DNA from 3 places in the Mycobacterium malmoense genome. Region 2 is predicted to be linked to each of the others. Evidence: riboswitches for the same ligand, from Rfam matches in the RefSeq annotation. Region 2 holds a riboswitch; each other region holds the start of a gene.
What was found. Region 2 has a riboswitch for fluoride ahead of K3U93_RS18410 (inorganic diphosphatase). Riboswitches for the same ligand answer to the same signal wherever they lie in the genome.
Positions count from the first base shown of each region.

Region 1: linked by a shared signal. The riboswitch ahead of K3U93_RS00670 (hypothetical protein) and the one ahead of K3U93_RS18410 (inorganic diphosphatase) in region 2 are both predicted to bind fluoride.
Region 3: linked by a shared signal. The riboswitch ahead of ettA (energy-dependent translational throttle protein EttA) and the one ahead of K3U93_RS18410 (inorganic diphosphatase) in region 2 are both predicted to bind fluoride.

Region 1 is NZ_CP080999.1:133,840-137,108, reverse strand. Features, by position in the region: gene K3U93_RS00680 (MutS-related protein) at 1-278, opposite strand, end outside; fluoride riboswitch at 310-370, opposite strand; gene K3U93_RS00675 (PE family protein) at 414-713, opposite strand; fluoride riboswitch at 1,026-1,087, opposite strand; fluoride riboswitch at 1,151-1,211, shown strand; gene K3U93_RS00670 (hypothetical protein) at 1,258-1,596, shown strand; gene K3U93_RS00665 (histidine phosphatase family protein) at 1,575-2,132, opposite strand; gene K3U93_RS00660 (universal stress protein) at 2,144-2,581, opposite strand; fluoride riboswitch at 2,609-2,683, opposite strand; gene K3U93_RS00655 (metallophosphoesterase family protein) at 2,900-3,269, shown strand, end outside.
Region 2 is NZ_CP080999.1:4,030,798-4,034,066, reverse strand. Features, by position in the region: gene K3U93_RS18420 (APC family permease) at 1-958, shown strand, start outside; partial or broken gene K3U93_RS25735 (hypothetical protein) at 960-1,055, shown strand; gene K3U93_RS18410 (inorganic diphosphatase) at 1,104-1,592, opposite strand; fluoride riboswitch at 1,903-1,964, opposite strand; gene K3U93_RS18405 (MFS transporter) at 2,848-3,269, shown strand, end outside.
Region 3 is NZ_CP080999.1:158,656-161,924, reverse strand. Features, by position in the region: gene ettA (energy-dependent translational throttle protein EttA) at 1-1,147, opposite strand, end outside; fluoride riboswitch at 1,174-1,250, opposite strand; fluoride riboswitch at 1,312-1,377, shown strand; gene K3U93_RS00780 (hypothetical protein) at 1,411-1,722, shown strand; gene wzt (galactan export ABC transporter ATP-binding subunit Wzt/RfbE) at 1,856-2,638, shown strand; gene K3U93_RS00770 (NUDIX hydrolase) at 2,631-3,269, shown strand, end outside.

The DNA of each region.
Region 1 (3,269 bases), 1.4 Mb from region 2:
CGGCCCCGCATCGCGCGCATGCCCTCGACGAAATTCTGTATCGGTGACCGTGTTTCCTCGTTTTCGAGATCACGGAAGACCTGCTGGCGGTACTCCACCGTAGGCACGTCGTGCAGGGGCGTGTAGAAGATGCTTGCGATATCACTGTCACCATATCCAGCCGTAACCGCGGCGACGATCTGGTCGAGATGGAGATCGGCCAAACAATCCGGTGGTGGTATGTCGGCACCCCTCATACCGTCGACATCCGGACCAAGGATGCTGGTAAAGCCCGCCATTACCCTCACCTGCCTTCTACCGCGCGTCGTTCACGTGGTAGAAGCCATCAGCCGGTGCGGCAGTTAAGGCGAGCTTCATCGCCTTGCTCCATGCTACCCGCGATCACTGGGTTCGCGCTTGTCAGATTGGGTCCCTTACGCGGTCGCGATCGCGTTGGCCGCCTCCGTGGCCTCGTATGACACGGCGCTGGCCCCCAGCGTGGACACGAACTGTTCGTGAATCGCCGCGGCTTGCGCCGCCATCGCCTGATACATCTGCGCGTGTACCGCGAATTGCATGGCCGTCAACGCCGACACCTCGTCGGCGGCGGCCGGAATCACCCCGGTCGTCGGGGTGGACGCGGATGCGTTCGCGGCGGTCATGATGGAACCGATGGTGGCCAAGTTGCCGGATGCGGTGGCCAGCAACTCCGGTTGTGTAGTCACAAATGACATGGCTTCCTCCCTTGGTTGTGATAGCTCCGAACATGGTCGGATGGCGCTTGGTTGCGTGTCGGCGGCGGACTTCGGTAAACATGTTGCGGACAAACAGCATTCGATGAGTTTGCCAGGATAGGTCGACGGGCGGCGGGTTGCTTGGCCGACGGCCGGGGCAGCTCGCAGAGCGAATCGACGCGACCCGCGCACGCAGCGGACGGGCAAACGATTCTCGCGAAAGCGTCAGCGCCAACAATTGCGCCGAGACGGTGCGTCAGCTCGCTCACCCGGCATGTCATCTAACTCACCTGCCTTCTACCGTGGGTCGTTCACGCGGTAGAAGCCATTAGCCCGGTGCGGCAATCTTGGCGAGCCTCATCGCCAGACCGCCAATGTTACCCGATGTTCAAGTTATCGCGCAAAGAGCCTGGCGAACTCGTCGTCAGCGGGTCATCATGGGACAAGGCGGTGGGGCTCGCCGAAACCGCGGACGTCGCCGATGGCCCCTGGACGGCAGCAGCCAGGGAGAACGCATGTCCAATCCAACGTCAACGGGGTTCTGATGAGTTCGCCGTCGCGGCCGATCAGAAATCCGGCGCAGTTCGACGTCACGTTCTGGCTACCGCCCGGTGGCACTGACAATGGGGTCTTCGCGACTTACTGGGCAGAGTTGGCCGATCTGCAGTCCAGCGACATCGGTCCCGTACTGGCGCTACTTGCCGACGCCGACGTCGGCGGCTACGTGGCGACTCCGGGCGGCCAATTCGGCCGGCGTGCGCATTCTCCGATCCACCGCCTGTGGGTGGATTCGCTGCAGTATCACCGCGCGGAAGACGTTCTCATGGCCTACCTGAACCGCAGAGACCGCACAGACGAGAGTCAGTCGGCCACAACGTCATAGGAGTCCACCCGCCAGACTCCATCGACCAGGCTGAGCTGGTTCCAGCACGCCGTCCGCTGGCCGATGTGGTCCAGCGAGGGATCCAGCTGCTCCAGCAAGGTGGTGTTGAACGCATCGTGTGACACCAGGACGACGGGTCCCGGCCCGAGTTCGTCCACGAGCTCGAAGAACGCTCGTCGTGCCCGCTCGGCGACCGCCGCTCGGCTTTCCACGCCAGGTGCGGAATCGACACTGCCGTAACGATGTTCGACATCATCGCGACGAAGGCCGGTCATGGGCCCATAGTCGCGGTCGTTGAGCCGGGCATCAATCGTGACCGGAACGCCGGCGGCAGCGCCGATTGCCTGCGCGGTCGCCACCGCCCGCTGCAGCGGGCTGGAGACCACCGCGGTGGGATGTCGGGCGGCCAGCGCACCGGCGAGCCGGGAGACTTCGGCGATGCCGACCTCATCCAGCGGCGGGTCGCTGAGCCCGCGCAGACGCCCCTCGGCGTTGAGCGCGGTGCGGCCGTGCCGGGCCAAATAGACCCGACTCACGCTGCCCGCGTTCACAGGCTGTCCGCGAACTCGGGCACCACCGCAACCGGGCGTGTGCTGTGGCGCAACAGGTTTCGCGCCACGGTGCCGGTCACAATGTGGCTCAGGGCCGGAACGATTCCGTGCTGCGGCCGGCCGACCACGATCAGGGTCGCGGAGCAGTCATCCGCGGTCTTGAGAAGCGCCTTAACCGGATCGCCGTTCAGAAGGTGATAGGTCCACGGCACATGGGCGGCATCGAGGGCTTCCCCAACATGCTGGCGCTCGGCGTCGAGCCTTTTCTTGGCAGCTTCGGCCGACTCGGTCGAGGTGCCGGAGATGGGGCTATCTGCCATGTCCACCACGTGGACGACATGGACAGGCACATTCAGGGCGCCGGCGAGTTCAGCGGCAAAGAGCACCGCCGCCCGGCTGGCCGGGTGGCGGTCGTATCCGACGACCAATGCCATGGCGGACTCCTTGCCCACAGCTTGCCAGGTAACACAGGAGCCATCAGCCGGGCCGGCGGTTCGGGCGGGCTGCCCAGGCGGAGATCCATCGCCTCGGTACAGGCTAGCCGCTCGGCCCGGGTGGGGACCAGCGTCAACGCGATTGACCCGGCCTGAAAAAGCCGCGTAGCCTGGACCGAAAACAGGCGGTGGGGCCCGCATCCTGCAATCAAGGGATTGCCCGGCGGTTGCCAACGGTCCCTGGGAACTGATCAGCTCCGGTTGTGCGGCGTGCCAGCGAGGCACGTCGCCAATCGGAAATCGACCCAGGAGGCGACTATGAATCGAGTACAACTGCCATCGCGCCTGCCGTCCCCTGGCCAACTGCTGGCGCACTCGGTGCTTTCCCCACCGTCCCGTATTGCGATCGCGGGCGACTGGCATGCCGACACCAAATACGGCGTCGCCGCGATCGAACATGCCGCCAAGCGTGATGCGACGGTGCTGATTCACCTGGGTGACTTCGGCTACAACTTCACCGACGACTATCTGGATTCGCTCGATGATGCGCTTGACCGCTGCGGCATCGTCTTAGCTTTCGTCGACGGTAACCACGAGAACTTCGATCGGTTGTTAAGCTGGCCCGTCGATGCCGACGGCTTGCGGTACCTGCGCGAGCGCATCGTCCACTTGCCGCGAGGATTTCGAT
Region 2 (3,269 bases):
CCCGCTGTTGGTGTTCGCGCTGATGCGGCTCAACCGCGAATATCGCGCCGAGGCGGCCATTCTCGAGCTGTTCCGCACCGACCGCCCGGAGTTGGTCAAGTACGCCAGGCACCGGGTTTTCCTCTTCGTGAACTCGGTGGACCTGGCGGTGATCGAGGCGCTGCGGTATGGCAAGGGATTGCGGGCCGACGAGCTGACCGCGGTGCACTTCATGGTCGACGAGGCGTATGCCGCACAGCTGAGAAAGCGTTGGGATCACTTCGATCTCGGCATCCCGTTGCGGGTCGTGGACTGCCCGGACCGGCGCATCAACCGAGCCGCGCAGGTGCTGGTCGCGAAAACGCGCGACGAACATCCGGACACCAACGTGACGGTGCTGCTGCCGCGCCGAACGTTTGCGCCGCTGCTGGGGCGGCTGCTGCATGACCGGACCGCGGACAAGATCGCCCGGGCCGTCAGCCTCATGCCGGACGCCGCGGCGACGATCGTGCCCTACGACGTGGAATCCCGGGTCAGGGAGGCCTACCCCGATCGCTTCGAGCAGTGGGTTCAGCACGAAGTCGACAACCTCGAGGCCTGGGTCTCCCGGGGCGAAGACCAGAACGTCGAGGCCTACGAACACCCCGAGCGCCCGCCGTCGGTGATCATGGTGGCGGGCCTGATTTCCGGGCAGCGCGCCACCGTCGAGGGACGGGTCAATGAGGTCCAGGACGTCACCGAACGCGGGCGGACCGTCCGGCACGTCGTCGTCGGCGACAGCAGCGGCGAGATGACCGTCACCTTCCGTCCCGGTCACGGCGGCGCCGACATCCAGCCCGGCCAGCTGTTGCGGATCACCGGAAAGGCCCGCCAGGCCGGCAACCGGGCGATATCGATGATCGACCCGGCGTACCACGTGATCGAGGACCCCGCGAAGGCCGCCGAATCCGGAGAGCCCGGGCATATCAGCAAAACGTAGGGCCACGATCGGTCTGGTCGAGGCGCACGGCACCGGCACCCCGGTCGGCGATCCGAGCGAATACGCGAGCCTGGCCGCGATGTACGGAACCGAGGGCCGACACCGTGTTTCTCAGAAGTGTTTCTCAGAACGCCGGGAACGGGCGTCAGTGACCGTTGGCGCGAAATCGTTCGAAGGATCGCGTGACTTCGGCTTCTGCCGCTTCCCGATTGCCCCAGTCGGCGGCCTTGACGAACTTGCCCGGCTCTAAGTCCTTGTAGTGCACGAAGAAGTGCTCGATGGGATCCAGGACAAACGACGGCACGTCGCCGACGTCGGTGATGTGGTCCCATCGTGGATCGCCGGCCGGCACGCACAGCACCTTGTTGTCGCCGCCGGCCTCGTCGACCATCTGGAACATGCCCACCGGGCGGGCGGCGAGCACAACACCGGGAAAGACCGGCTCGGGCAGCAAGACAAGAGCATCGAGGGGGTCGCCGTCGTCGCCGAGGCTGTCTTCGATGAAGCCGTAATCCGCCGGATACCCCATCGAGGTGTACAGGTAGCGGTCGAGTCGGATGCGGCCGGTGTCGTGGTCGCTCTGGTATTTGTTGCGCTCTCCCTTGGGGATTTCGATGGTCACGTCGAATTCCATGTGACTACTCCTTTATTGTCGGCGGTCCGAATTCGGTCTTTGCGTGGATTGTGTGCGGGTGGGCGAGGCGGGGGCTCGCGGCCGGCTCGCGAGGCCCGCGGTGGACGCGCCACCCGATTTTCCGCGTACCTTTCGGGCGCGGCATTATATCAGCTTTCATATCGATGGCAAGGATTGCCAGGCAACACCCAGGCGTCTGACCGGGTTAACGCAGTAAACTGCATCGTATCTGTGCGCGCGGCAGCGACGGCGGAGCGCAACTCAACCGGAGGGTGCAGGCCAATGTTGGCGCGCTTCACCTACGACTCCTATGTTCGCAGGGGCCATCAGCCGTATTGGCGGTTCAGGGCGGGCTCCATCGCCGCTGTCAGTTAAGCAACGGAAATCGGCTTTGGTCAAGCGCGGCGAGGCCATCCCGTTGGACTGTGACGGCGCACCGCCTCGGGTGACCGCCGCAAGCCTCGATCGATACCTTGCCCCAATACCGTTGTTCGGCAATAACTTTGGGCCACCGATGGCGCGGCCGTCGCGTTGTCGAAACGCACTGCCGGTTGTGATCGACACCACCCGTGGCCTTCGGACGCGCTCGGAACCGCCCTCGGCGCCCGACGTTTTTCAAACCGATACGTGCCGTTGGCGGCACCACCGCCGAGCCATTACGTGCCCCGGCAATCGCTCGGCCGGCACCCGGCCGGGCTGCCCGCTTCGCCGCGGTTATAAGGCGAACGCGTCTGGATGTAATGTTCCAATCAGCTGGAAATCTCCTGTGCATCGGCCATGGCCGGTTGTTCGTTCATCACAAGTCAGCTTGACTGTCAAGCAATAAGATCACGAAAGTTTTAAAGGTGCGTCGCCGGCTCGACGGCGCACAATGGCGGTGGGGCTCGCCATAACCGCGCGTCAAGCATCGACGGCCAACAGTCCCTGCGGAACAGACCATTGCCCGGCTGACCAATTGCGGAGCCGGGTGTGACGCAGGAGGACCGTAAGTGGCCGTTCAATCTTTGTCGATACCTACGATCAAGGTCCCGCCTGCGCCCGTGCGGCGTCGTCGACTCCGGCCGCGGGCTGGCGGGTGCTTCCGTGCTCCCGGTTTGGATCGGCGGCCGGCATTCAGGACGTGAAACACCAAACACTTCAGTCTCTTTCGACCGGCTGTCGATGAACCATGAATGAGCCCAATCAAAGTCGACCCGCCACATATTTCGGCGGTTTGATGGTCGCCCCAACATCGTCCGTGAAAGGTAAATGACGCATGGCGCGTTCGCGCATCACCGACTGGAATCCAGAAGACGTCGTGGCCTGGCACAACGGCAACGACGCCATCGCCCGTCGCAACCTGGTGTGGCTGGTTGTGAACGTGCACATCTCTTTCTCGGTCTGGTACCTCTGGTCGGTCATGGTGCTGTTCATGCCGCAGTCCGTTTATGGTTTTTCGACCGGCGACAAGCTGCTGGTGGGCGCCACCGCGTCTCTGGTCGGTGCGCTCGTGCGCATCCCGTATTCGATGGCCGCCAACTGGTTCGGGGGCCGCAACTGGACAACGTTCTCGTCGTTGGTGCTGCTGATCCCCACCGTCGGGGCCATCGTGTTGTTGGCCCATCCCGGGTTGCCCCTGTGGCCGTATCTGGTGTGCGCCGCGTTAACCGGGTTGGGCGGCGGCAACTATTCGGCGTC
Region 3 (3,269 bases), 1.4 Mb from region 2:
CCGTCTCGCCAATCCGGATCGCGCCGGTGTCGGGCCGCTCGTTGCCGGTGAGCATCTGAAACAGGGTGGTCTTACCGACACCGTTGGGACCGATGATACCGACAATTCCGTTGCGCGGCAACGAAAACGATAGATCGCTGAACAGCTCGTGGTCGGCGAACGCCTTGCTGACATGCTCGACCTCGATCACCAGGCTTCCCAGTCGTGGACCCGGCGGGATGTGGATCTCGTCGAAGTCCAACCGTTGGGTCTTGGTTGCGTCGGCCGCCATCTCCTCGTAGCGGCGCAGCCGCGCATTGCTTTTGGCCTGGCGTGCCTTGGCTCCGGAGTGCACCCATTCCAGTTCTCGTTGCAACTGACGCAGCCGCTTGGCGTCCTTGCGGCCCTCCACGTGCAGGCGCGCGGCCTTGGTCTCCAGGTAGGTGGCGTAGTTGCCCTGGTACGGGTAGGCATGGCCACGGTCGAGCTCGAGAATCCAGCCCGCGACATTGTCCAGGAAGTAGCGGTCGTGCGTAACCGCGACGACTGTGCCCGGATAGTCGGCCAGATGCTGCTCGAGCCATTGCACACTTTCGGCATCGAGATGATTGGTCGGCTCGTCGAGCAGGAGCAGACCCGGTTGCTGTAACAGCAAGCGGCACAATGCTACCCGGCGTCGTTCCCCGCCGGAGAGGTCCTTGACGTCGACGTCGGGTGGCGGGCAGCGCAGCGCGTCCATGGCCTGCTCGAGACGGGCCTCGAGATCCCATGCGTTGCGGTGATCCAATTGTTCCTGCAGCGAACCCATTTCGGCCATCAGCTCGTCGCTGACCTCGTCGGCTAGGCGAGTGGTGATCTCACTGTAGCGAGCCAACAACGCCTCGGTCTCGGCGACGGCCGCGCGAATGTTGCCCAGTACGGTCTCGGTCTCGTCCAAGACTGGCTCCTGCGCCAGCAGCCCGACAGAGACGTCCGGAGCCAGCCGCACGTCCCCGTTCGACGGCCGCTCGAGCCCGGCCATCACCCGCAGCAGCGTCGATTTCCCCGCCCCGTTGGGGCCGACCACGCCGATCTTGGCGCCCGGCAAAAACGACAAAGTGACGTCGTCGAGGATCACCTTCTCGCCGCGCACCAGGCGCGCTCGGTTCAGTTGATAGATCCACTGCACAACGGCCTCCCGCTACGAATTGACGTCCATCCGTAGGAACCATCGGCGGCCGCCCAGCTGTATGGGCCGCGGTTGCATGGCGGGTCCCACCGCCAACTCTGACCTCAAGCCTAGCCCGTAGCGCAGCGCTTCTGCTAGCGTCGAAAACAGCCGCGATAAATGTTTTCGCGGTCGGCGATGAGGCTCCGCCCAACTTCGCGCCGCCCGGCGCTGATGGCTTCTACCCACAAAACGCATGTTTGCGTTGCAGTGAGGGAGGAGCCATGGACACCCGCAATTCCCCTGATGTCGAGGTGGTCAACGACGCCGAGCGCATCCTGTACCGAGAAAAGTTCCGGATCTGCGAGGAACGCGCCGCTCGGCGACTGGCGCGGACATCCTCGGTGAAATGGACGCGCTTGTTTCCGGATAGCCCGGTCATCCGGGTGGTTGCCGTCGACGGCGTCCTGGTGGGCCGGGTCAGGCGCAACGGCAGCCGATGGATCGCGACCGGGACAGGGCAGCGGGGGCCGGTCGCAGACTGCGGCACCTTCCGCGCCGCCGTCCGAGCGCTGGCCTCGGAGGTTCAGCCATGATGCCCGCCACGGCCCCCGCGTCGCCACACACCGAAGTTCCTGGCTGACAACACGTCCGGATTCGACAGGGGTGATCGTGTCTATCTCGAGCTGGCTCGGTGGCCGTCACGCACCCGTCCGGCCGTTGACATCGATGGCACCGGTGAGCATCCAGGCACACGACGCATGGGTCGAGTTTCCCATCTTCGACGCCAAGACGCGGTCGCTGAAAAAGACGTTCCTGGGTAAGGCCGGCGGCACCATCGGACGCACCGCCTCCAACGTGCCCATCATCGAAGCGCTGCGTGACATCACGCTCTCGCTAAACGTCGGCGACCGGGTCGGCCTGGTTGGGCACAACGGGGCGGGCAAGTCGACTCTGCTGCGGCTACTGGCGGGAATCTACGAACCCACCCGCGGCTGGTCCGCCATCCGAGGCCGCGTGGCACCGATCTTCGACCTCGGCGTCGGCATGGACCCCGAGATCTCCGGCTACGAAAACATCATCATCCGTGGACTTTTCCTCGGCGAGACCCGCAAAACGATGGAGGCCAAAGTCGATGAGATCGCCGCGTTCACCGAGCTCGGCGATTACCTGTCGATGCCGCTGCGCACCTACTCCACCGGCATGCGGATGCGGTTGGCGATCGGTGTGGTCACCAGCATCGACCCGGAAATCCTGCTGCTCGACGAGGCAATCGGGGCCGTCGACACCCACTTTCTGGACAAGGCCCAGTCCCGGTTACAAGGATTGGTGGAACGCTCGGGCATCCTGGTGTTCGCCAGCCACTCCAACGACTTCCTCGTGCGGCTGTGCAAGACCGCGGTCTGGATCGACCACGGCGAGATCAAAATGACCGGCAGCGTCGGGGATGTGATGCAAGCCTACGAGGACACCAAAGCCCACATCATGGCGGAGATCACCTCGAATGAGTGAGTTCAACGCGGAACCAACCCAATCGGGACGACAGGGCCAACGGCCCCGCCAAGGCGGCGCCCGCAGGACCGACACCGCGTCACAGCGTCTGCCCACGGTGCGCGAGTTTTCGGCGGGCGGGCTGGTCGTGCACGGCATCGACTGCGACCAACAGTTCGGGGTGATCATCGGCCGGGACGACCGTCGCGGCCGCACCCTATGGTCGTTGCCGAAGGGCCACATCGAAATAGGCGAGCGGCCCGAACAGACGGCGGTGCGCGAAATAGCCGAAGAAACGGGCATCCGCGGCGACGTGCTGGCCGCGCTGGGCAGCGTCGAATACTGGTTCCGCGCGGACGACACCATGGTGCACAAGACCGTCCACCATTACCTGCTGCGGTTCCGGGAAGGTGAGCCGATCGCCGCCAACGACCACGAGGTCACCGACGTTGCGTGGATGCCGCTCGAGGCGCTGCCGTCGCGGCTGGCTCACGCCGACGAACGCCGGGTCACCAAAGTGGCGGCGGACCTGATACATGCGTTGCGCGAACATGGCCCGGCGGCGCTGCCCCCGATACCGGCGATCTCGCCGCGGCGGCGTCCGCAACGGCATTCGATCGCCACACATGGCGCCAGCCCTCCTAAACCCAGG